3 linked regions of the Methylobacterium mesophilicum SR1.6/6 genome follow. The protein of the gene in region 3 interacts with the protein of the main gene of each other region in a pairwise test. Links are inferred from orthologs where the notes say so. Each region holds a gene or a part of one and is shown on either strand. Other genes may lie near its edges. The genes, in order: recR, ssb and recO.

Region 1 (10,165 bases), 1.9 Mb from region 3 along the record:
TCGACCCCTGAGGCCGCCGGCTCACCTTGCCTTCTGCGCGATCAAGATCGCCGCGAGCGTGAATGCCACGACAAACAGCGCCAGCGATAGCAGCCGCCAGAACAGCAGCGGATCGCGATCGAGGAGCGAGGCCTTCCGGGTATCGGTGAAGGCCGGATTGGGGTGCCGCAGGTCGTGGACGAACTCCGACAGCGCCGGATAGCGCCGCAGGGGGTTGGGATGCACCGCCCTCCGCAGCGCGCCGTCGACCCAGATCGGTAGCAGCGGACGGGCCGAGAGGGCCGAAGCGTAACGCAACTTGCGCTGCGCCGCGCGCGTCCGCGCTCGGGGCACGGCGTCTCCGTAAGGCAGCCGTCCGGTGAGCATCTGGTAGGCGATGGCGCCGACAGAAAAGATGTCGGAGACGGCGCTGGAAGGTTCGCCGAGGAAGCATTCCGGCGCCGTGTACTGCACGGTCCCGAGAATCTCGGCCGTGTCGATCCGCGGATCGCCCTCCACAACGCCGGCGACCTTCGTGGCGCCGAAGTCGATGACCTGTACGGTACCGGACGCATCGATCAGAACATTGTCCGGACGCAGATCCTGGTGGACCATTTCCCGGCGATGGAACGCCTGCACGCCACGAGCGAGCTGTTCCACGAGGCGGCGCACGGTCTCGAGCTCCGGGGCCGCGTGATCGCGCATCCACTGGGTCAGCGTCTGGCCCTCGACGTAGCGCATCACCGTGTAGAGGTGGCTGCGGCGACGGGTCTGCGGGTGGGCCTTGAGGACGTGCGGGTTGTCGATCCGACGCGCGATCCACTCCTCCATCATGAACCGGCGGCGCTGCGCGGGGTCGTCGCGGAGGTCGAGTGAGAGGACCTTCAGGGCGACCTTCGCTTCGGTCCCATCCTCGACGGCGAGGTACACGCGGCTGCGCGGTCCGGAATGAAGGGTGCGTAGGAGCCGGTAACCGTCGAACGCCGCCGGCGGGTCGAGGAGCGGCGCCGGATCGAGGCCCTCGATTTCGCCGAGGAGATCGTTCGGCTCGGCCTCAGGGAGCGCGTCGATCCGCACGATCTGGATCGTGAGGTTGTCCGTGCTGCCGGCGGCCAGGGCCGCATCGACGATCGCGCGTGCCGCCGCATCGAGGTCGTCGGCCGCCGCGACCGCCGCCGCCATGTCCCGAGGCCGGACGTGCTCGTGGACGCCGTCCGTGGTGAGCAGGAAGACGTCGCCGCGCTCGATGCCGACCGCATGATAGTCGATCTCGACCCGGCCGTTCGCCCCCAGCGCGCGGCCGAGATACGATTCGGCCGCCGAGACCACGACCCGATGATCCTCGGTGAGCTGCTCGAGGGACCGCCCCGCCACGCGCCAGATCCGGCCGTCGCCGACATGGAACAGGTGCGCGGTGCGCGCCTTGAGGATCAGGGCGTCGAAGGTGGTCACGTAGCCCCGGTCGGCATCGTACGGGTCGATGCCCCGGCGGGTCTGGGCGTAGAGCCAGGAATTCGCCGCCGCGATCACCCGATGCGCCGCGTTCTTCACCGACCACGTGTCGGGCGTGGCGTAGTAATCGCCTAGGAAGCTCTTGACTGCGGTCTCGGCAGCGGCAGCCCCGGCGCTGCTGCTGCTGATCCCGTCGGCGAGGGCCATCGCCATCCCCTTCAGACTCAAGGCCGGCTGTGCCGGCACGAGGGTGCCGTGAAAATCCTGGTTGGCCCCCTTACGGCCGGCCGTGCTGTATTGGCCGATGGAGACCGCCAACTCGCGCGCCGCCGCTCCGGGCTCGCTCACGCGGCAGCCGCCGCGCCGTCGGCGCGTCCGCGGTAGGAAAGCGCCTCGGCGAGGTGCAACCGTCGCACCTGCGGCTCACCATCGAGATCGGCAAGCGTCCGGGCCACGCGGAGCGTCCGGTGAAAGCCGCGGGCTGAGAGCCGCATGGTCTCGGCGGCCTGCCGGATCAGCGCCGTCCCGTCCGCATCGGGACTCGCGACCTCCGCGATCAGGTTCGCCGGGCAGGTCGCGTTGGTAGTTGCCGCCGGCAGTCCGCGTCCCGCATAACGCGTCGTCTGAAGCGCCCGGGCCGCCGCCACCCGCCCGGCCGCCTCGCGGGACCCCTCCGCGGGCGGCGGCAGGATCAAATCCGCCGCCGTCACCGCCGGAACCTCGATGCGCAGGTCGATCCGGTCGAGCAGCGGCCCCGAGATCCGCGCCTGATACTGCGCCGTGCAGCGGGCGTTCGGGCCACGTCGGCAGGCGTAGCCCGGCTCCAGCGCCTGGCCGCAGCGGCACGGGTTCATCGCCGCCACGAGCTGAAAGCGGGCCGGATAGGTAACCCGGTGATTGGCTCGGGCAATCATCACCGTGCCGGTCTCCATGGGTTGGCGCAGGCTGTCGAGGACCTGAGCGTTGAACTCGGGCAGCTCGTCCAGGAACAGGACGCCGCCATGGGCCAGGGAGACCTCGCCCGGTCGCGCGCCCAGGCCGCCGCCCACGAGGGCCGCCATGGAGGCGGAGTGGTGGGGCTGACGGAACGGCCGCCGGTTCGACAGGGCACCGCCCTTCAGCTCGCCCGCCACTGACTGGATCATCGAGATGTCGAGCAGCTCCCGAGGGCCGAGCGGCGGCAGGATCGAGGGCAGCCGGGCGGCCAGCATCGATTTCCCCGAACCGGGTGGCCCGTTCATCAGCAGGTTGTGGCTGCCGGCCGCGGCGATCTCCAGCGCCCGCTTGGCACCCTCCTGGCCCTTGATGTCGGCGAGATCCGGCAGCGGCCCCGCGCCGGCCGCCACGGACGGCACCGGCCGGGCCATCACCTGACTGCCCTTGAAGTGGTTGGCGAGCTGGATCAGGGAGCGTGGGGCGAGCACGTCGAGGTCGCCCCCGGCCCAGGCGGCCTCGGGACCGGTGGCGGCCGGGCAGATCAGGCCGAGGCCGCGCGCCGCCGCCGCGATGGCGGCCGGCAGCACGCCGTTCACCGCCGTGATGCTCCCGTCCAGGGCGAGTTCTCCGAGCACGCAGTAGCCGGCGAGCGCGTCGGCCGGGATCGCCCCGATCGCCGCCATGACGCCCAGGGCGATGGGCAGGTCGTAGTGCGAGCCCTCCTTGGGCAGGTCCGCGGGGGCGAGGTTGACGGTGATGCGCTTGGCCGGCAGCGCCAGCCCGGACGCGATGAGGGCACCCCGAACGCGCTCTCGCGATTCGGCCACGGCCTTGTCGGGCAGGCCGACGACGGTGAACACCACCGAGCCGGGGATGATCTGGATCTGCACGTCGACCGCGCGCGCCTCGATGCCCTCGAAGGCCACGGTGGCGACGCGGGTGACCATAGGCGCAAAATCCTCGCGGCGATCGGAACGGCCCAGGTTTGAGGGAGAATCACGGGGTGCTCAAGAGGATCGGCGCCGGGACGGAACCCCAGTGCCGCAATCCTGTTCACAGCCGGCATTCCGCGACCAACAGGAGACTGACATGCGTCTTGCCCCGCCACTCCTCGCCCTCGCCCTGATCGCCGGCGTCGGCGCCGCCGCCCATGCGGACGAGAAGCTCCCGCCCGATCAGCAGGCCAAGGTCGAGGCCATGCTGAAGCAGGAAGGCTTCACCAAGTGGGACGAGATCGAGCTGGACGACGGCATGATCGAGGTCGACGACGCTATCGACGCCAACGGAAAGAAGTTCGACCTGAAGCTCGATCCCAAGACGCTCGCCATCGTGAAGCGCAAGGCCGAGTAGGCGACGTGACGCGGCGGCGCTTGCGTTCGCAGCAAGCCCCGGCCATATAGCCGGCGGGGGGTTGGCGAGGGACGTTTCACTCGCCAACCGGGTCAGGTCCGGAAGGAAGCAGCCCTAACGAGACCGAGCGGGTCTTCGTCCAGCCTCCCACCTCTATTTCCCGCGCGGCAGCCCGATCCCGACACGGCATGGACGCTTCGACCGGCACGCCTGACGACGAGCCGGGCCTGCCCGGGTTTCCGGCGCCCCCCGAAGCGGCGACGCCCTACCGGGTGCTGGCGCGCAAATACCGCCCGACAAACTTCGGCGACCTGATCGGCCAGGACGCGATGGTGCGCACCCTCGCCAATGGCTTCGCGGCCAACCGCATTCCCCAGGCCTGGATGCTGACCGGCGTCCGCGGGGTCGGCAAGACCACGACGGCGCGCATCCTCGCCCGCGGCCTCAATTACGCCCGAGCTGGTATAGCCGACGGTGGCCCGACCGTGTCGATGCCGGAACTCGGCCTCCACTGCGCGGCGATCATGGAATCCCGGCACATGGACGTGCTGGAGATGGACGCCGCCTCGCATACCGGCATCGACGACGTCCGGGCGATCATCGACGGCATCCGCTATGGGCCGGTCTCGGCGCGCTACAAGGTCTACATCGTGGACGAGGTCCACATGCTCTCCGAGAAGGCCTTCAACGCCTTCCTGAAGACGCTGGAGGAGCCGCCCCCCACGCCAAGTTCGTGTTTGCTACCACGGAGATCCGCAAGGTCCCGGTGACGATCCTGTCCCGCTGCCAGCGCTTCGACTTGCGGCGGGTCGAGGCGCCGACCCTGCATGCCCATCTGGCGAAGGTCTGCACGGCTGAGGGTGTCGAGGCCGAGGAGGAGGCGCTGGGTGCCATCGTGCGCGCGGCCGAAGGCTCCGTGCGCGACGCGCTCTCGCTCCTCGACCAGGCGATCGCGCACGGCGCCGGGTCGGTGACCGCGCAGGGCGTGCGCGACATGCTGGGCCTCGCTGACCGGGCCCGTATCCTCGACCTGTTCGAGGCCGTGATGCGCGGCTCCGTCCCGGCGGCGTTCTCGGAGCTGCGCGATCAGTACGATGCTGGAGCCGATCCGTCGGTGGTGCTCTCGGATCTCGCGGCGTTCACCCATCTCGTGACCCGGCTCAAGGTGGTCCCGGAGACCGCTGCCGATCCGACGCTCAGCGAGACCGAGCGCGTCCGCGGCCTTCTGTTCGCGGAGAAGCTCTCGGTCCGGGCCCTGTCGCGCGCGTGGCAGATCCTGCTCAAAGCGATCCCCGAGGTGCAAGCTGCCCCCGCCCGCTTGCGGCGGCCGAGATGGCGATCGTGCGGCTCGCCTACGCGGCCGACCTGCCGACCCCAGACGAGGCCCTCCGCCAACTCCAGGCCGAGGCCGCCGCCACGCCCGCGGACGAGTCCCCGCCCCCGTCGGCGCGGCCGCCGCTGCCGCCGATCCCGGATCTCCGGGGCGGTTCGGCAGCCCTGGCCGCGGCGCCCCGCACCATCGCGGCAGAGCCGATCCCGGTGTCGGCCCCGACTGCGTTGGCGGCCCCCACGCCGCGGCCGGCGTCCGTCGCGCCGCCGACCCCGCGCCTCGGCCGGTTCGAAGATCTGATTGCCCTGGCCGACGCCAACCGGGACATTCTGCTGCGGACAGCTTTGGAGCGCGACGTCCATCTCGTACGGTTCGAGGAGGGACGGATCGAGATCCGGCTCGCGCCGGGCGGGCGCCCGACCCTGGCCACCGACATCGCCACGGCGATCGAGCGCTGGACAGGGCGGCGCTGGGCCGTCGTGCTGTCGAAGGAAGAGGGCGCGCCGACCCTCGACGCCGCCGCCCGGGCCGCCACCGAGACCCGGCGGGAGAACGCCGCCGCGGACCCATTCGTGCGCGAGGTGCTGACGCGCTTCCCCGGTGCGGAGATCGTCGACGTGCGCGAGACCGCGTCCGAGGCCCTGCCGACCGCCGAGGCGGAGATCCTGGGCGAAGGTGATGCGGCGCGGGCCGATGAGGTCGCGGACGACGACTTTTAGCGCTGTTCGCCCGGCACCGCGTGGCGGAGCGCCAGCTCCGTCCCCAGATCAGACCACGACACGGAAACGGAAGGCAGCCGCATGCGCGACCTGATGGGCATCATGAAGCAGGCTCAGGCCATGCAGGAGAAGATGGCCAACCTGCAGTCCGAGATGGACGCGATCGAGGTCACCGGCGCGTCGGGCGGCGGTTCCGTGCGGGTCACCATGTCGGCCAAGGGGCAGATGAAGGGCGTCACTATCGACCCGTCCCTGATGGTGGCGGACGAGCGCGAAATCCTTGAGGACCTGATCGTGGCGGCCTGCAACGACGCCCGAACGAAGGCGGAAGCGACTATGCAGGAGCGCATGGCCGAGCTCACGAAGGGTCTGCCCCTGCCGCCCGGGATGAAGTTGCCTTTCTAGGAACTGGTTCGGACGACAAGTCGGAAGGCGTCCTGGCCAGCGCAGCGAGGCAATCCAGTTGGGCCACGCTTGCGGGTGTCGCGCTGCCCAGGGTTGCGCCGCTGCGCTCGCGAGGACGCGGAGGAACGGGCGGCCCGTCGAGCCGCCCGTCTGATTTTCAGGCCGCGATCGCTTGAGCGGTCGGTCCGGCGGCTCGCACGTCGGCATCGACATGGGTCTCGAACCGCTTGAAGTTGTCGTCGAACATCTTGACCAGCCGCGCGGCTGTCTCGACGAACGCGCCCTTGTTGGCCCAGGTCTTCACCGGGGTCAGGATGTGCGGCTCGACGCCCGGCACCGAGACCGGGACCGCGAAGCCGAAATACGGGTCGCGGCGGAACTCGGCCTGCGCCAGCGAGCCGTCGAGCGCCGCGGTCAGCAGGCGCCGCGTCACGCGGATCGGCATCCGCCGGCCGGTGCCGACGCCGCCGCCGGTCCAGCCGGTGTTGACGAGCCAGCAATCGACGCTGTGCTTGGCGATCAGGTCGCGGAGCAGGTTGCCGTAGGTGCTCGGATGCCGTGGCATGAACGGCGCGCCGAAGCAGGTCGAGAAGGTCGCCTCCGGTCCGGTCAGGCCGCGTTCGGTGCCGGCCACCTTGGCGGTGTAGCCCGAGAGGAAGTGGTACATCGCCTCGGCGCCCGTGAGCTTGGCAATCGGCGGCATCACCCCGAAGGCGTCACAGGTGAGCATCACGATGTTCTTCGGGTGCCCGGCCCGGCCGGTGGCGCTCGCATTGGCGATGAAGTCCAGCGGGTAGGCGCAGCGGGTGTTCTCGGTGAGCGAGGCGTCGTCGAAGTTCGGCGCACGGGTGACGGGATCGATGATCACGTTCTCCATCACCGTGCCGAAGCGCTCGGTGGTGGCGTAGATCTCCGGTTCGGCGTTGCGCGATAGGCGAATGGTCTTGGCGTAGCAGCCGCCCTCGAAGTTGAAGATGCCCTCGTTCGACCAGCCGTGCTCGTCGTCGCCGAGGAGCTGGCGGGAGGAATCGTTCGACAGCGTCGTCTTGCCGGTGCCGGACAGGCCGAAGAAGATCGCCGAGCCACCCTCGGCGTCCAGCGCCGCGTTGGCCGAGCAGTGCATCGGCATCACGCCCTTACCGGGCAGGATGTAGTTGAGGTAGGTGAAGACCGACTTTTTCATCTCGCCCGCGTAGGCCGAGCCGCCGATCAGCACGAGCTTCTTGGCGAAGTCGATGGCGATCACCGTCTTGGACCGGCAACCGTGCCGGGCGGGGTCCGCCTGGAAGCTCGGCAGGTCGATGATCGTCATGTCCGGCACGTAGGACGCGATCTCGGAGCGGTCCGGGCGGATCAGCAGGTTGCGGATGAACAGCGAGTGCCAGGCGAACTCGGTGAACACACGAGCCTTCACCCGGTAGGCCGGGTCGGCGCCACCGTAGAGATCCTGGGCGAACAGCTCCTTGCCCTCGGCGTGCTTCAGGAAGTCCTGGCGCAGGGTCTCGAACTGCTCGGGCGTGATCGCGCCGTTGTTGTCCCACCATACCTCGGACTCGGTGGCGGCGTCGCGGACCACGAACTTGTCCTTGGGCGAGCGGCCGGTGTGGCTGCCGGTGGTGGCGACGATCGCACCGCCGCGGGCGAGCTGCGCCTCCCTGCGGGACAGCGCCTCCTCGTAGAGCCGGGGGGCCTCGAAATTCCAGTGGACGGCCTTGAGGTCGCGGAAGCCAGCCGCCTCGGCACCATGGGCCGCGTTGTGATCACCGATGTTGGTCAAGACCGTATCCTCCGGGCCCCTGTTCGACCGTCGACGCGACTGCACCGGGCGACACCGTCGACCGGTAAGAACCAGGGGACGTCCGTGCGGTCGTACAGGTCCGCCGCACGCAGGATCACCGTTCCCCGGCAGCTTCCCATCTCTCGGCATGAGTAGGCGGCGAAGCTTCGCTGTCATTATGGGCTCCGCCTGGAGCCCGCAACGTGTACCAACAGGCTAGATCACAGTTGTCGACGCAGGAACCCCCGTCTGTAAGCAGTCGGACGCGCCCGCTCGATCACCGGGGCGCGCAGAACGGCTCTTGAATACCCACATCCCCCGTCAGCGCCCATGCGCCCTTGCATGCCAGGCGCCGACGGCTATGCCGATACCGAGCGCCCGCTCGTCTTCCGCCCAGAGGCACCACGAGGCACGATGCCCCAAGCCGTCGCCGGCCCCGAAATCGAACGCCTGATTCAGCTCCTCGCCCGCATGCCGGGGCTTGGACCGCGCTCGGCCCGCCGGGCCGCCCTTCAGCTTATCAAGAAGCGCGACACGCTGCTCGGACCGCTCGCCGACGCCATGCGGGTCGCGGCGGACCGGATCATCGTATGCACGAGCTGCGGCAACGTCGACACCTCGGATCCCTGCACGATCTGCCGCGATGCGGAGCGCGACCCGACGACGCTCGTGGTGGTCGAGGACGTGTCGGACCTCTGGGCACTGGAGCGTTCCGGCGCCGTGAAGGCGCGCTACCACGTGCTCGGCGGTGTGCTCTCGGCGCTGGACGGGGTGCGGCCGGAGCACCTGAACCTCGCGACCCTGGTGGAGCGCGTGGCGCAGCCGGAGGTGAAGGAGGTAATCCTCGCCCTGAATGCCACCGTCGATGGCCAGACCACGGCCCACTACGTCACGGAGTCGATCCGGCACTGCGACGTGAAGGTGACGCGCCTCGCCCACGGCGTGCCTGTGGGCGGCGAGCTCGACTATCTCGACGAGGGGACGCTGACCGCCGCCATCCGCAGCCGCACCGCCTTCTGAGCCGCCGGGGAAATGGGGGTCGGCGGTCATTTGACCGGTTCCCGGCCGCATCCTATTCGACGCGTTGCCCGGACTCGTCCCGGCGCTGTCCCTGCCGGTTCCTGTCATGACCATCCGCCCCCTCGTCATCCTCCCCGATCCTGTCCTGCGCCGCGCTTCCGATCCGGTCGGGCTGATCACCGCCGAGATCCGCACCCTCGTCGCCGACATGTTCGAGACGATGTACGATGCACCCGGCGTCGGGCTGGCGGCGATCCAGATCGGCGTGCCCAAGCGCGTTGTGACGATCGACACGTCGAAGGAAGAGGGCGTCCGGGAAGCGCGGGTGTTCATCGATCCCGAGATCGTCTGGTCCTCGGAGGAAAAGCGCGTCTACGACGAGGGATGCCTGTCGATCCCCGAATATTACGGCGAGGTCGAGCGGCCGGACCGGGTCCGCGTGAAGTTTCGCGACCTCGACGGCAAGGAGCAGGAGATCGAGGCCGATGGGCTGCTCGCGACCTGCATCCAGCACGAGATCGATCATCTCAACGGCGTGCTGTTTATCGACCACCTGTCCAAGCTGAAGCGTGACCGCGTGATCAAGAAGTTCGCCAAGGCGGCCAAGCGCGACGCGGCCTGATCCGACGATGCGCGTCGTTTTCATGGGCACACCCGACTTCGCGGTGCCGACGCTTGCGCGGCTCGTGCAGGACGGCCACGAGATCGCGGCCGTCTACACCCGCGCGCCCGCGAAGGCGGGGCGGGGCATGAGCCTGCGCCCCTCCCCAGTCCATGCCCTGGCCGAGACGCTCGGGCTGCCGGTCCTGACGCCCGCCACCCTACGCACCGAGGAAGCCGCCGAGACCTTCACGGGGCATCGCGCGGACGTCGCCGTGGTGGTCGCGTACGGGATGCTTCTGCCACAGGCCATCCTCGACGCGCCGAAGCACGGGTGCCTCAACCTGCACGGATCGCTCCTGCCGCGCTGGCGCGGGGCGGCGCCGATTCAGCGTGCGGTCATGGCGGGCGACGCCGAGAGTGGTGTCGGCGTGATGCGCATGGAGGCCGGGCTCGATACCGGTCCCGTGGCGATGGAAGCGCGGATTGCGATCAATCCGGGCATGACCGCGGGCGCGTTGCACGACGCTCTGATGCCGCTCGGCGCCGACCTCATGGCGCAGGCCGTCGGCCTCCTTGACCGGGGCACGCTCACCT
Region 2 (10,085 bases), 700 kb from region 3 along the record:
CCTACATGCGCGGCCGGATGAGCGACGCGAAATCCTACGCGGCCCCGGTGGAGATCGGCGCGCCGATCACCGCTGAGACCGTGGGCGAGGTCGTCGCCTCCAACCACCCGGACCACGCCGTCGGCGACCTGCTCACGGCCTTCGCGGGCTGGCAGGACTATTTCGTCACGGATGGCAAGGGCTCCCGCAAGGTCGATCCCGCGGCCGCTCCGCCTTCCACGGCGCTGGGCGTGCTCGGGATGCCGGGCATGACCGCCTATACCGGCCTCCTCAACATCGGCCGGCCCAAGGCCGGCGAGACCGTCGTGGTCGCGGCCGCCGCGGGACCGGTCGGCTCGCTCGTCGGGCAGATCGCCAAGCTGAAGGGCGCCCGGGCTGTCGGGATCGCGGGCGGCCCGGACAAGTGCCGCTATCTCACCGAGGAACTGGGCTTCGACGCCGCCGTGGACCATCGCGGCGCCGACCTGCCGGGCGCGCTCGCCGCCGCCTGCCCGAAGGGCATCGACGTCTATTTCGAGAACGTCGGCGGCGCGGTCTTCGCCGCGGTGATGCCGCTGCTCAACCCGTTCGCGCGGATCCCGGTCTGCGGCCTGGTCTCGGCCTACAACGCCACCGAGGTCCCGCCCGGGCCGGACCGCCTGCCCGGCCTGATGCGCTCCGTGCTGACCAACCGGCTGCACATCCAGGGATTCATCGTCTGGGATTTCGCCGACCAGGCGGCGACGTTCCGCGATGAGGTCGGCGGCTGGATCCAGGAGGGGCGGGTCCGCTACCGCGAGGACGTGGTCGAGGGTTTGGAGAAGGCGCCGGAGGCCTTCATCGGCCTGTTGAAAGGGCGCAATTTCGGCAAGCTGGTCGTGCGCGTGTCGTGACGGCGGCTTGCTGCCACTCTGGAACAGATGTAGAACAAACGGATCCGGCGGCGCTGCGGAAAGCGGGCACAAGCCCGCACCGCAGGTTGCCGCTCCGGAGGCCCAGGCGCATGGTTCGCGCGCCGCCGGGCAGATGCCCAGTGAGATCCGTACGGTGAGGAGAGAGCGATGGCGGGCAGCGTCAACAAGGTGATTCTGGTGGGCAATCTCGGGCGGGACCCGGAGATGCGCCGCCTCGGCTCGGGCGACCCGGTCTGCAACCTGCGGCTCGCGACCTCCGAGTCGTGGAAGGACAAGGCGACCGGCGAGCGCAAGGAGAAGACCGAGTGGCACTCGGTCGTGATCTACAACGACAACCTCGCCCGCGTCGCCGAGCAGTACCTGCGCAAGGGCTCGAAGGTCTATATCGAGGGCCAGCTCCAGACCCGGAAGTGGACCGACAATTCGGGCGTCGAGAAGTACACCACCGAGGTGGTGCTCCAGCGCTTCCGCGGCGAGATGACGATCCTCGACGGTCGCGGCGGCGGTGGCGGGGACTTCGCCGGTGAGGACGAGGGCGGCGGCCAGATCAGCCGCGGGGGTGACCGGGGTGGTGACCGCGGCGGCGATTTCGGCGGCGGCCGCGCCCAGGGCGGTGAGCGCCGTCCGGCGCCCGCCTCCTCGGGCGGGGGTGGGGGCCGCGGCGGCTACGATCTGGACGACGACATCCCGTTCTAGGACCTTTCACGGTCACGCAGACACCAGGCTTGAACATCGGACCCGCCGCGCCCCGCGCGGCGGGTTTCTCGTTGGAACCGAAGCTCCTCGATCGCTGCCGGACATCGCCGGCCGGTGCCGCCGAGAGGCTGTCCTCCCGCCTCTCGCAGATCTGCGCAGAGAGGGCGCTACGCGCGCGTCCGGCAATCGTGCTAGTCTGATTCGGCCGGGCTGTTATCGTGCTGATGACAGCAGAGACGCGTAACGACGACAATAACAAGTGCGCGCTCGATGACGACATTGCGGATCAGGCCGGACCTGCACCATCGATCCGCTCTCGCCGGCGCCGCTGGCAACGCTCTCGAATGGTACGACTTCACGATCTACGGCTTCGGCGCGCACATCATCGGGCGCCTGTTCTTCCCGGCTGCCGATCCCGTGGTGTCGCTGCTCGCGACCTACGGCGTGTTCGCGTCCGCGTTCCTGGTGCGGCCCCTGGGCAGCCTGTTCTTCGGCCACGTGGCGGACCGGTACGGGCGGACCTCCGCCCTCACCCTCTCCGTGGGCCTGATGGCGCTATCGACAGTCTGCATCGGTCTGCTGCCGACCTACGCGGCCCTCGGGATCGCCGCGCCGATCCTGCTCGTCGTCTGCCGGCTGGTCCAGGGCCTGTCGGTCGGCGGCGAGTTCACCACCTCGATCACATTCCTCGGCGAACGCTGTCCCGCCGAGCGGCGCGGCTTCTACTGCGCCCTTCCGGCCTGCACCATCGGGATCGGACAGATGCTCGGCTCGTTCGTGTTCTTCCTGATGGAGGCGTGGCTGCCCCGGGAGGCTGTGCTGGACTGGGGCTGGCGCATCCCGTTCCTGTTCGGGATCCTCCTCGGGGCGTGCACTCTGTGGCTTCGGCGCGCCATCCTCGTCGTCGACCGGCCGCTGCCCGCGGAGCGCGCGTTCCCGATCGTCGAGGCTATCCGGAGCGAGGGGCGCGCGATGCTGTGCGGCTTCCTGATCAGCGTGCTCGCGGGCGTCGGCATCTACCTGGGTGTCATCTACCTGCGCGGCTTCCTGGTCCGCACCGATGGGCTCACGCCGGCCACCGCGTCGGGGCTCGGGACGATCGGCACGGCGATCCTGATCGTCTTGGGTCCGGTCTTCGGCGCCCTGTCGGACCGCGTGGGCCGGCGCCCCGTCATGATGGCCGGAGCTGCGGCCTTCATCGTCCTGGCGTGGCCGATCTTCCGACTGCTGACCCAGGCCGAACTGACCTTCGTGCTGGCCGGCGAGGTTCTCTACATGCTGGTGCTGTCCGTCTACATCGGCCCCCTGGGAGCGATGCTGACGGAGCTATTCAGCCAGCGCGTGCGGGGGTCCGGCTCGGCGGTAAGCTACAATCTCGCGCTCGGCGTCTTCGGCGGCACCACGCCGGCGATCCTCGTCTATCTCGTTACCGAGACCCATTCGGCCAATGCCGCGCCCCTGTGGCTCGCCCTCGCGGCGGCCCTGGGTCTCGCGGGCGTACTGCTGGCGCCGGAACGGGCCGGCGCGCCGCTGCGACCGTGAAGGTCCTCGCCGCAGGCTCGGTCAGAGCATCGGCATGCCGCCCGTGACCGGGACCAGGGCACCCGACATGTAACTGCCCTCCCGTGAGGCGAGCAGCACGTAAGCCGGGGCCAGTTCCGCGGGCTGGCCGGCGCGGCCCAGCGGCGTCTGAGCGCCGAGTTGCTCCATCTGCTCCGGACTTTTCACGATCGGCTGGATCGGCGTCCAGACCGGTCCGGGTGCGACGCAATTGACCCGGATCCCCTTCGGAGCCAGCAGATTGGACAGGCCGATGGTCAGGCTCGCGATGGCGCCCTTGGTGGCGGCGTAGATCAGCATGTTCGGGCCGGCGACCTTGGCCTGCACGCTGGTGCTGTTCACGATGGCGCCGCCCGGCTTCATGTGCGGAACGGCGGCCTGGGCGAGGTAGTACATCGCGAACACGTTGGCGCGGAACGACCCCTCGATGTCGCCGGCCCTCAAGTCGTCGAGGCCCTCGTTCACCACCTGGGCGGCGGCGTTGTTCACCAGGATGTCGAGACGCCCGAAGGTCTCCACGGTGCGCGCCACGAGATGCCGGCACTGAGTCTCGTCGCGGATGTCGCCCGGAAGCAGAAGGCAACGGCGACCGGCCTTCTCGACCCAGGCCTTCGTCTCCTCGGCGTCCTCCTGCTCGGCCTCGAGATAGGAGATCGTCACGTCGGCGCCCTCTCGGGCGTAGGCGATCGCCACCGCCCGGCCGATCCCGGAATCGCCGCCGGTGATCAAGGCCGCTTGTCCGGTCAGGAGTCCCTTGCCGACATAGCTTTCCTCGCCGTGGTCGGGGCGCGGCGTCATCTTCGTGGTGAGGCCCGGCCGCGGCTGCTGCTGGTCACCGGGGAACGGGGGCCGGGGTCCGGCTTCGCGCGGGTCCTGGGTCATGAAAGCGGCTCCGCGTCGTGGGTGATCACGAGGAATTAGGGCCGCCGCCGTCGCCGCCGCCTGCGCCCGGCCGTCACAGGCCGGCCCAGGCGGCGGCCCCTGTCAGAATGCGCGGTTGCGCCCGGCATGCGGGCCACCGTAGCGGCGACGCAGGTAGGAAACGACCTTGGGAAGGAGGAAGGCAATCAGGATCTTGCGCATGGGGCCAGCTCGCGTCACGGGATCGTGAGCGGGCAATGCTCGGACCGGGCGGCAGTTCCGCCCGCTCTCACAACTCCAGCGTGAGGGTCACCGGCGCATGGTCGGAGGGTCGCTCCCAGGAGCGGGCCTCGCGCAGCACCTCGACCTTGCGGACGGTTCCGGCGAGGTCCGGCGACACCCAGGCATGGTCCAGGCGCCGCCCCTTGTTGGCGGCCGACCAGTCGCGAGACCGGTAGCTCCACCACGTGTAGATCTTCTCCGGCTCCGGGGTGAGGTCGCGGGCCGCGTCGATCCAGCCGGCCTCCCCGCGCAGGATCTCCAGCGCCTCGGTCTCCACGGGCGTGTGGCTCACCACGTCGAGGAGCTGCTTGTGCGACCAGACATCGTGCTCCAGCGGCGCGACGTTGAGGTCGCCCACCAGGATGGCCGGCCCGGAGACACGCTTGCCGCCCCAGGCGCGCAGCTCGGCGAGGAAGTCGAGCTTGTGGGCGAATTTCGGGTTGAGGTCGCGGTCGGGCACGTCGCCGCCGGCGGGGACGTAGAAATCGTGCAGCACGATCCCGGCGGCGGCGCCCGCCTCAGGGCCGAGCACGGCCGAGATGTGGCGGGCATCCTGGCGCTCGCAGAAGCCCATCACGGCGCGGGTATGCAGGGGGAAGCGCGAGAGGATCGCGACGCCGTTGTAGCCCTTCTGCCCGGCGAACATCACGTGCTCGTAGCCGGAGCCGCGCAGGGCCTTCAGCGGGAAGGCGTCGTCGGGGCACTTGGTCTCCTGCAGGCAGAGCACGTCCGGCCTGTGCTCGGCCAGGAAGCGCAGCACCGAGTCGATGCGCAGGCGCACCGAGTTGATGTTCCAAGTGGTGACGGTGAAGTGCACGGGCCACGCTGGGGTTCGGAGGGCGTTGCGCTCCGATAGCCGATTTCGCGGCACGCGACAGTCCGCTCACCGCCTGTGAGGCAAAAGGCCGTGCGTGACCGGCCGGCAGGCGCTATGCCCGGACCCTGCCCTGTCCCGGGCCCCTCGCCGAGGCCCTGTCATGGCAAATGCCCGCTCGCTTCTGTTCGCCGTCTACTGGGCGGCCTGGACGACCCTGTTCCTGGCGCCGCTGGCGATCTTCCTCCTGTCCGGATCCCCTCAGGGGCCGATCCGCCGGGCGACGCGCCTCTGGGCGCGCGGGATTCTCGGCGGGCTGCGGCGCATCGTCGGGCTGCATTACGTCGAGGAGGGCCGCCAGCACCTGCCGGCCGAGCCCTGCCTGATCGTCGCCAACCACCAGTCGACCTGGGAGACGCTGGCCTTCCTCGTCCTGGTGCCGGACGTGGCGATCGTCGCCAAGCGGGAGCTTCTGGCCATACCGGTGGTCGGCTGGTTCCTGCGGCGCTCGCCGATGATCGTCATCGATCGAGCCAACGGCACCCAGGCGCTGCGCACCATGATCGACGGTGGCCGGGCGGCAGTCGCGGCCGGGCGCTCGGTGCTGATCTTCCCCGAGGGCACCCGCGGCGGGATCGGCGCTCCCCTGCGCTTCAAGCGCGGCGTCGAGCTGCTCTACAGCCGGCTCGGCCTGCCGGTGGTGCCGGTGGCGCTCAATTCCGGCCTGTTCTGGCCCGGAGGTGCAGCGACCCGATCCGGCACGGTCGTGGTGAGCTACCTCGCCGCCATCGCGCCGGGCCTGCCGCCCGCGGAGTTCCTGCGCGGTACCGAGGGGGCGATCGACCGGGAGCTGGACCGGTGGCGGCAGGTCGGTGCGGTTCAGTTCAGCGCGACCGACGCGTAGAGCCCCTCACTGCTGCGACTGCTGGATCTGCTGCTGCATCGCCTTGTCCTCGGCGCGCCCGTAATTGATGAAGAACGCGCTGCCGTCGACGCCCTTGCCCTTCTGCAGGTTCGACAGCTGCACCGTGGTGATGTAGCCCTGCGGATCGGTGATCCGCCACTGCGACAGGGTCTTCACCTCGGGATCGAAGACGAGCTGGATCTTCGAGGTGCCGCCCAGCGTCGTCCGGTCCTCCAGGCTGATGCGCACGCCGCCGGGGTCGTTGGAGACGTCGGTGACGGTGAGGTCACGGGCGAGGTCGATCTTCTCGCGCAGCAGGAATTTCAGCGGCGTCTGGGCGATGAAGTAGAGATCCTGGGTGTTGAGCTTGCGGTCACGCACCGCCACCGAGGTGCCGTCGGCGACGACTTCCAGGGGCGAGGGCTGATCGTAGTCGAAGCGCAGGCGGCCGGGCTTGGCGAGCGTCAGCTTGCCGCCGATCCGCCGCCCGTCGGCGCCGATCTGCATGAAGCTGCCGGTCAGGGTGTTGATCCCGTTGAAATAGGCGTTGGCCTGGGCGAGCAGGGTGGCGGCATCCGCCGGCTCGGAGGGGGCGATCGCGACGGGCGCGCCCACCGCCGCCACCTTGGGCTCGGCGGCCTTGTGTTCGGCCTTGTCGGCTCCCTTGCCGCCCTTGAGGCTGCCGGTCTTCGGCGCGTCCTTCGCGGCCTCTCGGCTGGCGTCCTTGCCGGCCTCCTTGCTCGCCTCCTTGGCCTTCGGAGCCGGCTTCTTGGCCGGTGCAGGCGCGGGACGAGCGGCCTCCGGCTGCGGCGCGGGCTCCTCCTTGTGGCCGAAGAGGCTGTCGATGAAGGCGCCGACCTGCGCCTCGGCCGGGTTGCTGGCGGTCGCGAGCCACAGCCCGGCGGCGATCAAGGAGCCGGCTGTGCGGGTGCGGCGGCCGATCATCGGCAGAGTCTCCTGGGAGCCCGCAGGCGGGTTCCGGCGGCAAACGAAGGGCGGGACACGGGGCTTAGAACCCCGCCCTGTGGCGAAGATACGACGCCCGGGCCGCTCCGTGCGGAGCGGCCCGGAGCGGGGGCTCTTACTCGTCGTCGTACATCCCGTTCGCCATGCCGCTCGACATGTGCGGCGCACCGGCGACCAGGATCTCGCGCTTGCCGGCGTGATTGGCCGGGCCGACGATCCCCTCGATCTCCATCCGCTCCATGATCGAGGCGGCGCGGTTGTAGCCGATCTGCAGCCGGCGCTGGATGTAGCTGGTCGAGGCCTTCTGGTCGCGCAGCACCACCTCGATCGCCTGCTTGTAGAGGTCGTCGGACTCGCCGCCGGCCGCCGCCGCGAAGGCGCCGATGTCGAAGACGGGGGCCTCCTCCTCGGGCTCGTCGGACCGCTCGGCCTTGTCGGCCGCGGCGGCCTTGCCTCGTCCGGACCGTCCGCCCTCCTTGGGCTGCTCTTCAGGCGAGTCGTCGGCGGTGACGGCGTCGAGGTAGCTGGGCCGGCCCTGGCGCTTGAGGTGCGCCACGACGGTCTCGACCTCGCTGTCCGAGCAGAACGGCCCGTGCACCCGCGTCGTGCGCCCGCCCCCGGCCATGAACAGCATGTCGCCCTGGCCCAGAAGCTGCTCCGCGCCCATCTCGCCGAGAATGGTGCGCGAGTCGATCTTGCTGGTCACCTGGAAGCTGATCCGGGTCGGGAAGTTGGCCTTGATCGTGCCGGTGATCACGTCCACCGACGGGCGCTGGGTCGCCATGATCAGGTGGATGCCCGCCGCCCGCGCCATCTGCGCCAGACGCTGGATCGCCCCCTCGATGTCCTTGCCGGCCACCATCATCAGGTCGGCCATCTCGTCCACCACGATCACGATATACGGCAGCGGCGCGAGGTCCATCGCCTCGTCCTCGTACACCGCCTCGCCGGTATGGCGGTCGAAGCCGGTCTGGATCGTGCGCGTGATGGTCTCGCCCTTCTCGCGGGCCTCCTTCATGCGGGCGTTGTAGCCGTCGATATTCCGGACGGCGATCTTGGCCATCTTCTTGTAGCGCTCCTCCATCTCGCGCACGGCCCACTTGAGGGCGATGACCGCCTTCTTGGGATCGATGACGACGGGGGAGAGCAGGTGCGGGATGCCGTCGTAGACCGACAGCTCCAGCATCTTGGGGTCGACCATGATCAGGCGGCACTCCTCGGGCTTGAGCCGGTAGAGCAGGCTGAGGATCATGGTGTTGATCGCCACCGACTTGCCCGAGCCGGTGGTGCCGGCGACCAAGAGGTGCGGCATGCGCGCGAGGTCGGCGATGATCGGCTCGCCGCCGATGTTCTTGCCGAGGCACAGCGCAAGCTTGTGCTTGCTCTCGGCGAAGTCGGCCGACGCGAGCAATTCGCGCAGGTAGACCGTCTCGCGGGTGTCGTTCGGCAATTCGATGCCGATCACGTTCCGGCCGGGGACGACCGCGACGCGGGCCGAGACCGCCGACATGGAGCGGGCGATGTCGTCCGACAGCCCGATGACGCGGCTGGACTTGGTGCCCGGCGCGGGCTCGAGCTCGTAGAGGGTGACGACCGGCCCGGGCCGCACCGCCAGGATGTCGCCGCGCACGCCGAAATCCTGGACCGTCTGCTGCAGGTTGAGGGCGTTCTGCTCCAGCACGTCGGCGTCGACCTCCTCGCTGCCGCCGGGGGCCGGCAGGGCGAGCAGTTCGAGGGACGGCAGCTCGTAATCGGCGTTCTCGATCGGCGCGATCTCAAGGTGGCGGCCGGCCGGGATCAGATGCGCCCGGGGCGCGACCATCGGCACTGCGACCGCGGCAGGCGTCTCCGCGACGGCTTCCACCGCCTCGACACCCGCCTCCACATCCGCCGCAACACCGTCAGCCGAGATGGGCCCGGCCTCGATCTCGGCCGGGACCGGCTCGGGCTGCGGCGCAAGCTTGCCGCGGAGCAGGACCGGGCGCGGCGTCATCGGGATCACCACGCGCTCGGCCTCGGCGCGCTCGGCGACCGGAACCGGGAGGGCCTCGGGCTGGACCGGAGCTGCCGGTGGCACGACCCCCGGCTGACCGGCCGCGCGGATCGCCGCCCGGGCCGCCATAGCGCTGAGGGCCGGGGCGCGGCGCGGGGCTTCAGCCGCAGCCGCAGCCGGGGGCTCGGCCGCAGCGCTGCCGGGTCCGAAGACCAGCGACAGGCCGGACGCCGCCGGAGACGCGACGGGCGGCAGGAAGGCGCTCCGGATCGACGCGGCCGCGTCAGTCCGCAGACCGGCCTCCGTGCCGTTATCCTGCCCGTCGGCCGGGCGCGGCGGCTGGTCGAACCGCACCAGCCGGTCGAGCACGTAGACCGGCCGCGGCGGCAGCGAACGCAGGTGCGCGATGTCGCCGGTCATCGAGACGAAGCGCTCGTCGGAGGCGGCCTGCACGGCCGCCGGGATCGGAGCGGCCTCGGCGGGCTGCGCCTCCAGGGTGGACCAGGCCTCCACGGACGACCAGTCGCCACCGTCGAACCAGGGCTGGACCTCGGACCAGTCCGGGAGGTCGGACCAGTCGCGGGCCGGGACCTCGGCGGCGGCCTCGACAGACGCGGAGACGTCCGACACGGCCGCGACCGGGGTGATCGCCGCCGTGGACGCGGCCAGCTCGACGGCGGGCCGGACCGGCCGGCGGTCCGGCGTACGGAAGAAGCGGACGCCGGGCGGCGCGACGAAGGGCTGGCGCCACAGGGGCACAGGCTCCACGTCCGGCGCGGCGACTTCGGCCAGGGCCGGCGCGAAGGTGCGCTCTGCGTCCGCGGTGGCGATCCGCTCGCGCTCGACCCGCTCCCGCTCGGCCTCCTCGCGGGCAGCCCGCTCGGTCTCGAGGGCCAGGGCGGCGGCCTGCGCCTCGGCGCGGGCGCGCTCCAGGGCGACGCGCTCGGCCTCCAGGGCGCGCTGGCGGCGTTCCTGCAGCACCGAATCGGGGGTGCGGGTGTAACGAACCGAAGGTGCGGCCGGAGCCGGCGCGGCGACAGGCGTCTCGACCGGCCCTGCTTCGGGCGCATAGTCGGGGGCGATGGCGGCGGGGCGGCGCGGCTGGCGCACCAGCAC
Region 3 (10,175 bases):
CCGTGCCGAGCGCCGCCGTTCCGGAGAGGTCGGCGGTGCCGCCGGGAGCCCGGGCGGCGCCGGCCAGCAGCGGCGTTTGTCCGGTGAGGATGTCGGACAGCCTTTCGCCGCGGCTGAGCGGCCCCGCCAGGAGGGCCGCGGCGGCGATGATCACGACCGCCAGGGCCACGCCGATCCGAAGCCGCATTCCATCCTCCACCTGGGGACATACCGGGCCGGCGGCATAGACGATCGCGGCCGGGCCGCAACCCTCCGTTCACCATGAACGCGGGAACTGCGCCGCGATAGCGCCTGCGTGCATTGCAGCAACTCCGTAAAAACCGATCGGTCCTATGCACGCTCGCTCAAGCCTGAGCGTCGCCATGCGCACGAAGATCCTGCTCGCCCTTACCCTGATGGTCTATCTCATGACCGGCCGCGCACCCGGCATCCGGGAGCCGCGCAACCCGGATGCGGAGCATGCGGGCGGGCGCGTCGCCGTCGTGATGAAGCGCGCCTGGGCCTGAGGCTCACGCCGCCGGCGCGCCGGTCCTGAGCCGCTCGGCCACCAGGGCCTGGAGGTTCCAGAGGTGCCGGTCGCGGATGCCGAGGCGCTCGCAGGCCTCCACGGTCCGGAACAGGTACTCGGCGCTCGGTCCCTTGTGCCCGCAGGCGGCGGCGATCTTGTCGGCGATCTCGCCATCGGAGAGGCGCCCGGCGTAGCGGTCGCTGGCGCGGTTGGCCAGGAAGGTCAGGGCCGGGACGGTCCCGGCCTCGGTGGCGACCGGCAGCCAGCGGGCGACGTAGCCGCGGCCGCGCATCTCCCGCCGCCAGACGGGCATCAGGGCCTCGCGGATCTCCATGCCGGGCAACCGGAACGCCACGCCCCGGCACAGACCGCCCCGGTCCAGCGCCAGGACGAAGCCCGGGCGGTCCGGCGTTCCGCGGAAGCGCCGCTGGAGCAGGCAGAAGCGGCGGTGGAAGCCGCGGACCGTCCCGATCCGCCGCTCCGCCACCGGGAATTCCGGGTTCCACATCAGCGACCCGTAGGCGAAGACCCAGAGGTCGCTGCCTTCACGGCCGGCGACGATGGCGTCGAGCCCCGGGCGCAGCTCCGCGTCGGTCAGCACGTCGAGGGCGCTCGGATCGTCGGGCACCGGGACGGCATGGGCACGGGCGATGAGGTCGAGGCTGAGGTCGAGGGCGCGGGCGGTCGCGGGCATGGCCGTCAACGCGGAGGCGTCACGGCTTGTTGCCCAGGATCTCCAGTTCGGGGAACGGCTGGCTGCGGTGCCCGCTGCAAGCCTCGTCGTCGTCGATCACCGCGAGCCGGTCAGCCTCGTGGCGCAGCGCCACCCTCGGCCGCTCGGGCTTGCCGAAGGTCCGGCCGCTCATGCGGCTCGACACGCAGTAGATCACCCGGCCTCCGTCCTCGATCGGGCCCGCGAGTCGGCTGCCCTCGAACCGCACCGGCAGCAGCGACATCGAGCCGAAGGCGACCTGCTTCAGGGTCAGCGCCGCGATCCGCGCCCGCAGGGCGGGGGAGGGGGCATCCTCGGCCGCGGGCTTCGCCTTCGAGGCCGCCGCTGCCGGGGTCGCGGCCAGCGCCAGCGCGATGAGGCCGCATCGGACCAGCCTCCGATCGCGCCGGCGTCGCGCGGAAGGCCGTCCGTCACGACCCCTCTCGCGGACCGAAAACCCCGGCATTGCCCGACATCCCCCAGTGCGTTTCGCCGATCGGGACGGGACGAGGGCCCCGAATCGATCCGGCACGCCGCATCGTAGGCGTTTTCGCCGCGGGTCAGGAATTTTTTCAGTCGCGATCGTGGCTGCCAAGATGGCCTCGGAATGCCTATCTCTGCGTGATGCAGTGGACCGATGAGGGGATCGTTCTGGGCCTGCGCCGGCACGGGGAGACCGGCGTCATCCTGGAGGCGATGACCGAGAGCCACGGGCGCCATCTCGGCCTCGTGCACGGCGGTCGCTCGCGCCGGATGCAGCCGGTGCTGCAGCCCGGCAACCGGGTGCGGCTGAGCTGGCGGGCGCGCCTCGACGAGGGCCTCGGTTCGTACGCCGTGGAGCCCCTGGACTCGCAGGTCTCGCGCCTGATCGCGTCGAGCCTCGCGCTCTACGGGATGGGCCACATGGCGGCGCTGCTGCGGCTGCTGCCCGAGCGCGACCCGCATTCCGCCCTCTACGAGGCCGCCGGGATCCTGGTGGAGCACCTCGACGACCCGGCCATCGCCCCGCCCCTGATGGTGCGCTTCGAGCTGGCGATCCTGTCGGAACTCGGCTTCGGCCTCGACCTGACCGCCTGCGCGGCCACCGGCGGCAACGACGCCCTGGCCTACGTCTCGCCGAAGAGCGGGCGGGCGGTGAGCGCCTCGGCGGGGGAGCCGTTCCGCGATCGCCTGCTGGCGCTTCCCACCTTCCTGCACGCCGGCGGTTCCCCCGGTCCGGACGGCGTTGCACAAGGGTTTACCTTGACGGGGTATTTCCTCGACCGTCACGTCTGGCGCCCCCGCGGCCTCGGGCCGCCGGAGGAGCGGGCGCGATTCGTTGCGCTCGGCCGCGAGGCCGGGTAATGTTCGTGTTCTGTTCCAAACCCGTCCGGGCTTGAGCGCCGCTCGACCCGGAACGAACAAACCCGTCCTTCCGGGGCCGCGGAGCGGAGCCCGGAATCCAGAATCGCGCTGCCGGCAGGACGGGTCCGTCTCCCCCGGCCTGTCGGGCGGATCTGGATTCCGGGCTCGCCTTCGGCGCCCCGGAAGGACGGATTGCTGCACGCGGCGGCGCTGCCTTCCGGCGGCCCCGCCCTGAGACAGGAGCCGTCATGGGCCAGCCCTTCGAGCCGCCGTCCGGCGACGGGATCGAGAGCGTCGAGCTGAAATCCGCGCTGGAGGAGCGCTACCTCGCCTACGCGCTCTCCACGATCATGCACCGGGCCCTGCCGGATGCCCGCGACGGGCTGAAGCCCGTGCACCGGCGCATCCTGTACGGGATGCGGCTGCTCCGGCTCGACCCGACCACCGCGCACAAGAAGTGCGCCAAGATCGTCGGCGACGTGATGGGCGACTTCCACCCCCACGGCGACCAGGCGATCTACGACGCGCTGGTGCGGCTCTCGCAGGACTTCGCCCAGCGCTACCCGCTGGTCGACGGCCAGGGCAATTTCGGCAACATCGACGGCGACGGGCCTGCCGCCTACCGCTACACCGAGGCGCGGCTCACCGAGGTCGCGCGCCTGCTCCTCGACGGGATCGACGAGGACACGGTCGACTTCCGCCCGTCCTACAACGGCGAGAAGGAGGAGCCGGTGGTGCTGCCGGCGGCCTTCCCGAACCTGCTCGCCAACGGCAGCCAGGGCATCGCGGTCGGCATGGCGACCTCGATCCCGCCGCACAACGCCGCCGAGCTGTGCGACGCCGCGCTCTACCTGATCAACCACCCCGAGGCGACCTCGGGGCAGCTCGCCAGGTTCGTCCAGGGGCCGGATTTCCCCACCGGCGGCATCCTGGTCGATTCGGCCGAAGCGATCGCCGAGGCCTACCGGACCGGCCGCGGCGCGTTCCGGGTCCGCGCCCGCTGGGCCAAGGAGGATCTCGGCCGCGGCACCTGGAACATCGTCGTCACCGAGATCCCCTACGGCATCCCGAAGGGCCGGCTGATCGAGAAGATGGCCGAGCTGCTTCAGGAGAAGAAGCTGCCGCTCCTCGCCGACGTGCGCGACGAATCGGCCGAGGACGTGCGCGTCGTGCTGGAGCCGCGCTCGCGCACGGTGGATCCGGTGATCCTGATGGAATCGCTGTTCCGGCTGACCGAGCTGGAGGCGCGGATCCCGCTCAACCTCAACGTCCTGGTCGGCGGCCTCGTGCCGAAGGTGATCGGGCTCGCCGAGTGCCTGCGCGAGTGGGTCGACCACCGCCGCGTGGTGCTGCAGCGCCGCTCGCGCTACCGCCTCGGCCAGATCGACCGCCGCCTGGAGATCCTGGGCGGCCTGCTCATCGTCTATCTCGACCTCGACGAGGTGATCCGCATCATCCGCGAGGAGGACGAGCCGAAGGCCGCCCTCATGGCCCGGTTCGAACTCACCGAGCTCCAGGCCAACGCGATCCTCGACACCCGGCTGCGCTCCCTGCGCAAGCTGGAGGAGATAGAGCTGAAGCGCGAGTTCGAGGCGCTCACCGCCGAGAAGGCCGAGATCGACGCGCTGCTCGCCTCCGAGCCGGCGCAGTGGAAGGCGATCCAGGCGCAGATCCGCGCCGTGAAGAAGACCTTCGGGCCCGAGACGAAGCTGGGCCGGCGCCGCACGACGCTGGCGAGCCCGCCGGATGTCGGCGGCATCGACTTCACGGCGGCCCTGGTCGAGCGCGAGCCGATCACCGTGATCGTCTCCACCAAGGGCTGGATCCGGGCGCTGAAAGGTCACGTCGCGGACCTCTCGGGCGTGGCGTTCAAGGGCGACGACACCCTGAAGATCGCCTTCCCGACCGAGACCACGCAGAAGATCCTGCTGCTCGCCACCAACGGCAAGGTCTTCACGCTGGAGGCCTCGAAGCTGCCGGGCGGCCGCGGCTTCGGCGACCCGGTGCGCCTGATGGCCGACCTCGACGACGGCACCGAGATCGTGGCGGCTCTGCCCTACCGGCCGGAGACCAAGCTGCTGATCGCGGGCTCGGACGGGCGCGGCTTCGTGGCGCCCGCCGACGCGCTGGTGGCCAACACCCGCAAGGGCAAGAGCGTGCTCGGCCTCGACGGCGACGCCACCGCGGCCGTGCTGGTGCCGGCCGACGGCGACCACGTCGCGGTGGTGAACACCGAGAAGCTGCTCTTGATCTTCCCGATCTCCGAGGTGGCCGAACTCGCCCGCGGCAAGGGCGTGCGCCTGCAGCGCTGCCGCAGCGGCAGGCTCCTCGACGCGCACGTGTTCAAGCTGGCCGACGGCCTGCCCTGGCAGGACGGCTCGACTGAGGGCCGGCTCGCCAACGTGTCGGTGCTGGAGAAGTGGCTCGGCCACCGCGCCGAGGTCGGGCTGATGATGGCGCGCAGCTTCCCGAAGTTCGAGCGGTTCGGGCGGTGAGAGCAGAACGGCCCCCAACCCGCCCCCTTCATCCTGAGGTGCCGGAGCGCAGCGGAGGCCTCGAAGGAGGGCTCCACAGAAGGCGCGCGATTCCTGGAGCCCTGCTTCGCTGCGCCCGCAAGGACGATCCGCTGACGTCATGGACGGCGATCACCGCCCCTTCACGGCCGCCTCATCCGCAGCCCAGAGGTGCTGCGCCGCGTAAGATCGATACGGCCGCCACGCCTCGGCCCGCGCCAGGAGCGCCGCCGGACTCGGACGCCCGGTGCCGGTCTCCAGCGCCCGCAATAGCCCGACATCGCCCACCGGCAGGGCGTCCGGCAGCTTGAGCGCCCGCATGGCGATGTACTGCGCCGTCCACGGCCCGATTCCGCGGATCGCCGTGAAGCGCAGAACCGCTGCCTCCAGGGATTCGGCCGGGGCGAACAGATCCGGGTCGGCGAGCGCGGCCGTCGCCAGCGCCCGGATCGCCGCGCCGCGGGCGCGGGGCATGTTCAGCGCCAGAGCGACATCCGCCTCGACCAGATCCGCCGGCGTGGGGAAGACGTGGGCTAGCCCGCCCATCGGCTTCGCCAGCGGCGTCCCGAACGCCGCCACGAGCTTCCCGGCGAGCCCGATCGCGGCCGCCACCGAGACCTGCTGGCCGAGGATCGCCCGGCACCCGGTCTCGAACGGGTCCCACGCCCCCGGCAGCCGCAAGCCCGGCCGCGCCGCCACGAGCGGGGCCATGACAGGATCCCGGGCGAGGCAAGCCGCGATGGCGGCCGGGTCGGCGTCGCAGTCGAACAGGCGGCGCAGGCGCGCGGCAACGGCCGGACCCTCACCCGAGTCGATGCCGTGGAGCCCGACATGCAGGCTTTCGTCCCCGGGCTGCACCGTCAGGATGCCGTGGCGCCCTGCCAGGCTCACTGTGCGCGCATAGGCCAAGCCGCCGGTCTCGACCGCCTCGACGCCGGGGATCGCCCGCTTGGCCAGGAAGGCGCGGATCGCAGCCCAATCGTAGGGCGGGTGGTAGGGCAGGCGGAGCGCGACCGCCTCCGCAAACGCGAAGGGCGGCCTCTCGGCCGCCCCGCTGAACTTGATCCGGGACAGGGGCCGCCTCAGCCGCGCGCGTCCACCGGCACGTAGTCGCGCTGGGCCGGGCCGACGTAGAGCTGGCGCGGGCGGCCGATCTTCTGCGACGGGTCCTCGATCATCTCGGCCCACTGGGCGATCCAGCCCACCGTGCGCGCCACCGCGAACAGCACCGTGAACATGTCGGTGGGGAAGCCCATCGCCTTGAGGGTGATGCCCGAGTAGAAATCGATGTTCGGGTAGAGCTTCTTCTCGATGAAGTACTCGTCCTTGAGGGCGATCTGCTCCAGCTCCATGGCGACGTGGAGCAGCGGATCGTCGGTCTTGCCGAGCTCCTTGAGCACCTGATGGGTGGTGCTCTGCATGATCCGGGCGCGGGGGTCGTAGTTCTTGTAGACCCGGTGGCCGAAACCCATCAGGCGGAACGGATCGTTCTTGTCCTTGGCCTTGGCGACGAACTTGCCGACGTTCTCCGGCGTGCCGATCTCCATCAGCATCTTCAGCGCCGCCTCGTTGGCCCCGCCATGGGCCGGGCCCCACAGGCAGGCGATGCCGGCCGCGATGCAGGCGAAGGGGTTGGCGCCGGACGAGCCCGCGAGCCGCACCGTCGAGGTCGAGGCGTTCTGCTCGTGGTCGGCGTGCAGGATGAAGATCTTGTCCAGCGCCCGGGCGAAGACCGGGTTCACCTCGTACTCCTCGCACGGCACCGCGTAGCACATGCGCAGGAAGTTCGAGGTGTAGTCGAGGTCGTTCTTCGGATACACGAAGGGCTGGCCGATCGAGTACTTGTAGGCCATCGCCGCCAGCGTCGGCATCTTGGCGATCATGCGGATCGAGGCGATCATCCGCTGGCTCTCGTCCGTGATGTCGGTCGAGTCGTGGTAGAAGGCCGAGAGCGCGCCCACCGAGGCGACCATCACGGCCATCGGGTGCGCGTCGCGGCGGAAGCCGGTGAAGAACCGGTTCATCTGGTCGTGCACCATGGTGTGGCGCGTGACCCGGTAGTCGAAATCGGCCTTCTGGGCGGCGGTCGGCAGGGTGCCGAACAGCATCAGGTAGCAGGTCTCGAGGAAGTCGCCCTGCTCGGCGAGCTGCTCGATCGGGTAGCCGCGGTAGAGCAGCACGCCCTCGTCGCCGTCGATGTAGGTGATCTTCGATTCGCAGGACGCCGTCGAGGTGAAGCCCGGATCGAAGGTGAAGGCGCCGGTCTGGGCGTAGAGCTTGCCGATATCGATCACGTCCGGCCCGATCGTGCCGGATTTCACCGGCAGCTCGATCGTCTTGCCGTCCACGGTGATGGTGCTGGGTGCGCTCATGGATCGTGGACCCTTCTGTGGCGACGTGGCGGATGCCGGCCTCGGGCGCCCCTGAACCGGTCCCGGGGGCCTTGAGCGCCCGCGCTATGCTGCGGGTGCTCACTGGCATGCGTTACCCAAACGGCACTGCAGCAGCAACGGGGTCGGTGACATCCGAACCCCGACGCCAAGCGGATTCGTCAAGCGAAGTCCACCAAGCGAAATCCGGGCCGCAGCCCGCAGTTCCCAGCCCGGGTGGCGACGCTGCTCCAGGGCGGCCGTGGCACCGCACCTCTTCTCCGCGCGCGGAGCGACGGTATTCACACCTCTCTGGCCGGAGCGCCCTCTCCTCCCCCTTGCGGGGAGGAGTTGGAGGTGGGGGTGGTGCAGAAGGCACCTCACGGCTCGATCCTGAACCACCCCCATCCCTGACCCCTCCCCGCAAGGGGGAGGGGAAAGCACGCTTCCTTCAGAGTGTTGGCGCCAAGCCGAGGTGTTTGAATCCGGTCGGCGCGCGCGGGGGAGAGGGCGCTCCGTGCGCGAGCGGTCACCCTCAGCCCTGCGGCACCTGATCGCCGAGGCGCGCGAGGGTCTCGTCCCGCCCGAGCACCGCCATCACGTCGAACAGGGGCGGGGAGGTGGTGCGGCCGGTGAGCGCCGCCCGCAGGGGCTGGGCGACCTGCCCGAGCTTGCAGCCCGCCGCCTCCGCGTATTGGCGCACGGCACCTTCGGTGGAGGCCGCGCTCCAGTCGGTCAGCGCCTCCAGCGCCGGGCGCACGCCGGCGAGGCGGGCGCGGCCCTCGTCGGAGAGCAGGGCGCGGGCCTTGTCGTCCAGCGCCAGGGGACGCTGGGCGTAGAGGTAATAGGCGCTGTCGATGAGCTCGATCAGGGTCTTGGCCCGCTCCTTCAGGCCCGGCATGGCCTGGATGAGCTTGGCCTTGAGATCGGCCGGGAGCGGCGCCGACAGGCCGCGCTCGGGCCCGACCTGGGGCAGGATCGTCTCGATCGCCGCCACGAGGTCGGCATCGGCGCTGCCGCGGATGTACAGGCCGTTGAGGTTGGCGAGCTTGGCGAAGTCGAACCGCGCGGCCGAGCGCCCCACCGCACCGAGATCGAAGGCCGCGATCATCTCGTCGGTGGAGAACACTTCCTGGTCGCCGTGGCTCCAGCCGAGCCGCACGAGGTAGTTCCGGAGCGCCGCCGGCAGGTAGCCGAGGTCGCGATAGGCCTCGACGCCGAGCGCCCCGTGCCGCTTCGAGAGCTTCGCCCCGTCGGCCCCGTGAATCAGCGGGATATGGGCCATCTTCGGCACGTCCCAGCCCAGCGCCGAGAAGATCTGGGTCTGGCGGGCGGCATTGGTGAGGTGGTCGTCGCCGCGGATGATCTGCGTGACGCCCATGTCGTGGTCGTCCACCACGACGGCGAGCATGTAGGTCGGCGTGCCGTCCGAGCGCAGCAGCACGAGGTCGTCGAGGTCCTTGTTGGCCCAGGTCACCCGGCCCTGGACGGCGTCCTCGACCACGGTCTCGCCCTCGGTCGGCGCGCGCAGGCGGATGACCGGCTTGGCGCCGGCGGGGGCCTCGGACGGGTCGCGGTCGCGCCAGCGGCCGTCGTAGCGGGGCGGGCGGCCCTCGGCACGGGCGGTCTCGCGCATCTGCGCGAGTTCCTCGGCGGTGGCGTAACAATGATAGGCGCGGCCGGCAGCCAGCAGCGCCTCGGCCACCGCCCGGTGGCGCTCGGCGCGGGCGAACTGGAACACCACGTCGCCGTCCCAGTCGAGGCCGAGCCAGGTGAGCCCGTCGAGGATCGCGTCGATCGCGCCCTTCGTGGAGCGCTCCCGGTCGGTGTCCTCGATGCGCAGCAGCATCCGGCCGCCCGTGTGGCGGGCGTAAAGCCAGTTGAACAGGGCCGTGCGGGCCCCGCCGATGTGGAGGTAGCCGGTGGGCGAGGGGGCGAAGCGCGTGACGACGGCTGAGGACATCGGTCCGGTATGTTCGGGGGCGGGGCGCGGGGATGGAGCGGCGAGGGGCTCGACAGGGCGCCCGTAGCACGAAGTGCCGCCTGTAGCACGGGTCGGCGGATGGGTTAAGAATCGGCCGGAGAATCGCCGGCCGACGACGACAGGTCGCGCGGATCGAGGCGGCGGCAATGCGGCGGATCGGCGCGAGGCAGGCGGGGGGTGCCCTTGCGCTCGCCGGCCCGCGCGCGCTCACCCCTCCGGCGGTCCGCCGCTGGGTGGCGGAGGGGCTCGGCCGGGAAGCCGAGCAGCGGCGCCTGTTCCCCTGGCTGGCGGTGGCCTTCGGCGCGGGGATCCTGGTCTACTTCGCGGCGGCCGATGGGACGCCGATCCTGGCCGCGCCGCTGGTGGGGGCGGCTCTGGCCCTGGCGCCGGTGCCGTTCCTGGGGGCGCGGCCCGTGGCCCTGGCGCTGGCCCTCGCGGCCGCGGCCGGGTTCCTCGGCTTCGCGGCGGCCACGTGGCGGGTCACCCAGGTGGCCGCCCCGATCCTCACCCGGACCACCATCGGCCCCCTCGTCGGGATGGTCGAGGCGCTGGACGAGCGCGAGGTCGGCGCCCGGCTGGTGATCCGCGTGGAGAGCTTCGCCGGGCTCGCGCCGGAGGCGCGGCCGGTCCATGTCCGGGTGTCGTTCCGCAGGACGCCGATCCCGCGACCCGGGGACGTCATCGCCGCAACCGCCCGGCTGCTGCCGCCGCCGGAGGCCGCCCGGCCCGGCGGCTACGACTTCGC

What was found.
Region 1: the proteins of recO (region 3) and recR interact in binary tests that used the Escherichia coli proteins (3 or more experiments, as listed by UniProt). The link is inferred for Methylobacterium mesophilicum SR1.6/6 from one-to-one orthologs.
Region 2: the proteins of recO (region 3) and ssb interact in binary tests that used the Escherichia coli proteins (3 or more experiments, as listed by UniProt). The link is inferred for Methylobacterium mesophilicum SR1.6/6 from one-to-one orthologs.

Annotation. Positions count from the first base shown.
Region 1 is NZ_CP043538.1:3,149,562-3,159,726, reverse strand. The notes cover bases 7,272-10,165. They hold recR (recombination mediator RecR), read left to right. Parts: upstream 7,272-8,362; coding sequence 8,363-8,968; downstream 8,969-10,165. Other genes in these bases: fmt (methionyl-tRNA formyltransferase), read left to right, coding at 9,598-10,165; MMSR116_RS14970 (peptide deformylase), read left to right, coding at 9,075-9,590; MMSR116_RS14980 (phosphoenolpyruvate carboxykinase), read right to left, coding at 7,272-7,948. Also shown: MMSR116_RS15015 (glutathione S-transferase family protein), read left to right, coding at 1-11; MMSR116_RS15010 (bifunctional protein-serine/threonine kinase/phosphatase), read right to left, coding at 22-1,779; MMSR116_RS15005 (YifB family Mg chelatase-like AAA ATPase), read right to left, coding at 1,776-3,314; MMSR116_RS15000 (PepSY domain-containing protein), read left to right, coding at 3,457-3,717; MMSR116_RS14985 (YbaB/EbfC family nucleoid-associated protein), read left to right, coding at 5,848-6,171; more of MMSR116_RS14980, read right to left, coding at 6,329-7,271. UniProt on the Escherichia coli protein: May play a role in DNA repair. It seems to be involved in an RecBC-independent recombinational process of DNA repair. It may act with RecF and RecO.
Region 2 is NZ_CP043538.1:4,312,696-4,322,780, reverse strand. Bases 1-2,814 are described here. They hold ssb (single-stranded DNA-binding protein), read left to right. Parts: upstream 1-1,040; coding sequence 1,041-1,589; downstream 1,590-2,814. Other genes in these bases: MMSR116_RS20675 (MFS transporter), read left to right, coding at 1,860-2,814; MMSR116_RS20685 (NADP-dependent oxidoreductase), read left to right, coding at 1-872. Outside these bases: more of MMSR116_RS20675, read left to right, coding at 2,815-3,131; MMSR116_RS20670 (SDR family oxidoreductase), read right to left, coding at 3,153-4,031; xth (exodeoxyribonuclease III), read right to left, coding at 4,300-5,109; MMSR116_RS20660 (lysophospholipid acyltransferase family protein), read left to right, coding at 5,270-6,010; MMSR116_RS20655 (LolA family protein), read right to left, coding at 6,017-6,955; MMSR116_RS20650 (DNA translocase FtsK), read right to left, coding at 7,092-10,085. UniProt on the Escherichia coli protein: Plays an important role in DNA replication, recombination and repair. Binds to ssDNA and to an array of partner proteins to recruit them to their sites of action during DNA metabolism. Acts as a sliding platform that migrates on DNA via reptation.
Region 3 is NZ_CP043538.1:5,022,707-5,032,881, forward strand. The notes cover bases 801-3,704. They hold recO (DNA repair protein RecO), read left to right. Parts: upstream 801-1,844; coding sequence 1,845-2,564; downstream 2,565-3,704. Other genes in these bases: MMSR116_RS23785 (gamma-glutamylcyclotransferase), read right to left, coding at 801-1,202; MMSR116_RS23790 (hypothetical protein), read right to left, coding at 1,222-1,686; parC (DNA topoisomerase IV subunit A), read left to right, coding at 2,813-3,704. In the rest of the region: MMSR116_RS23780 (hypothetical protein), read right to left, coding at 1-187; MMSR116_RS31465 (hypothetical protein), read left to right, coding at 363-506; more of MMSR116_RS23785, read right to left, coding at 510-800; more of parC, read left to right, coding at 3,705-5,059; MMSR116_RS23805 (DNA-3-methyladenine glycosylase family protein), read right to left, coding at 5,210-6,079; gltA (citrate synthase), read right to left, coding at 6,160-7,449; gltX (glutamate--tRNA ligase), read right to left, coding at 7,982-9,409; MMSR116_RS23820 (ComEC/Rec2 family competence protein), read left to right, coding at 9,577-10,175. UniProt on the Escherichia coli protein: Involved in DNA repair and RecF pathway recombination.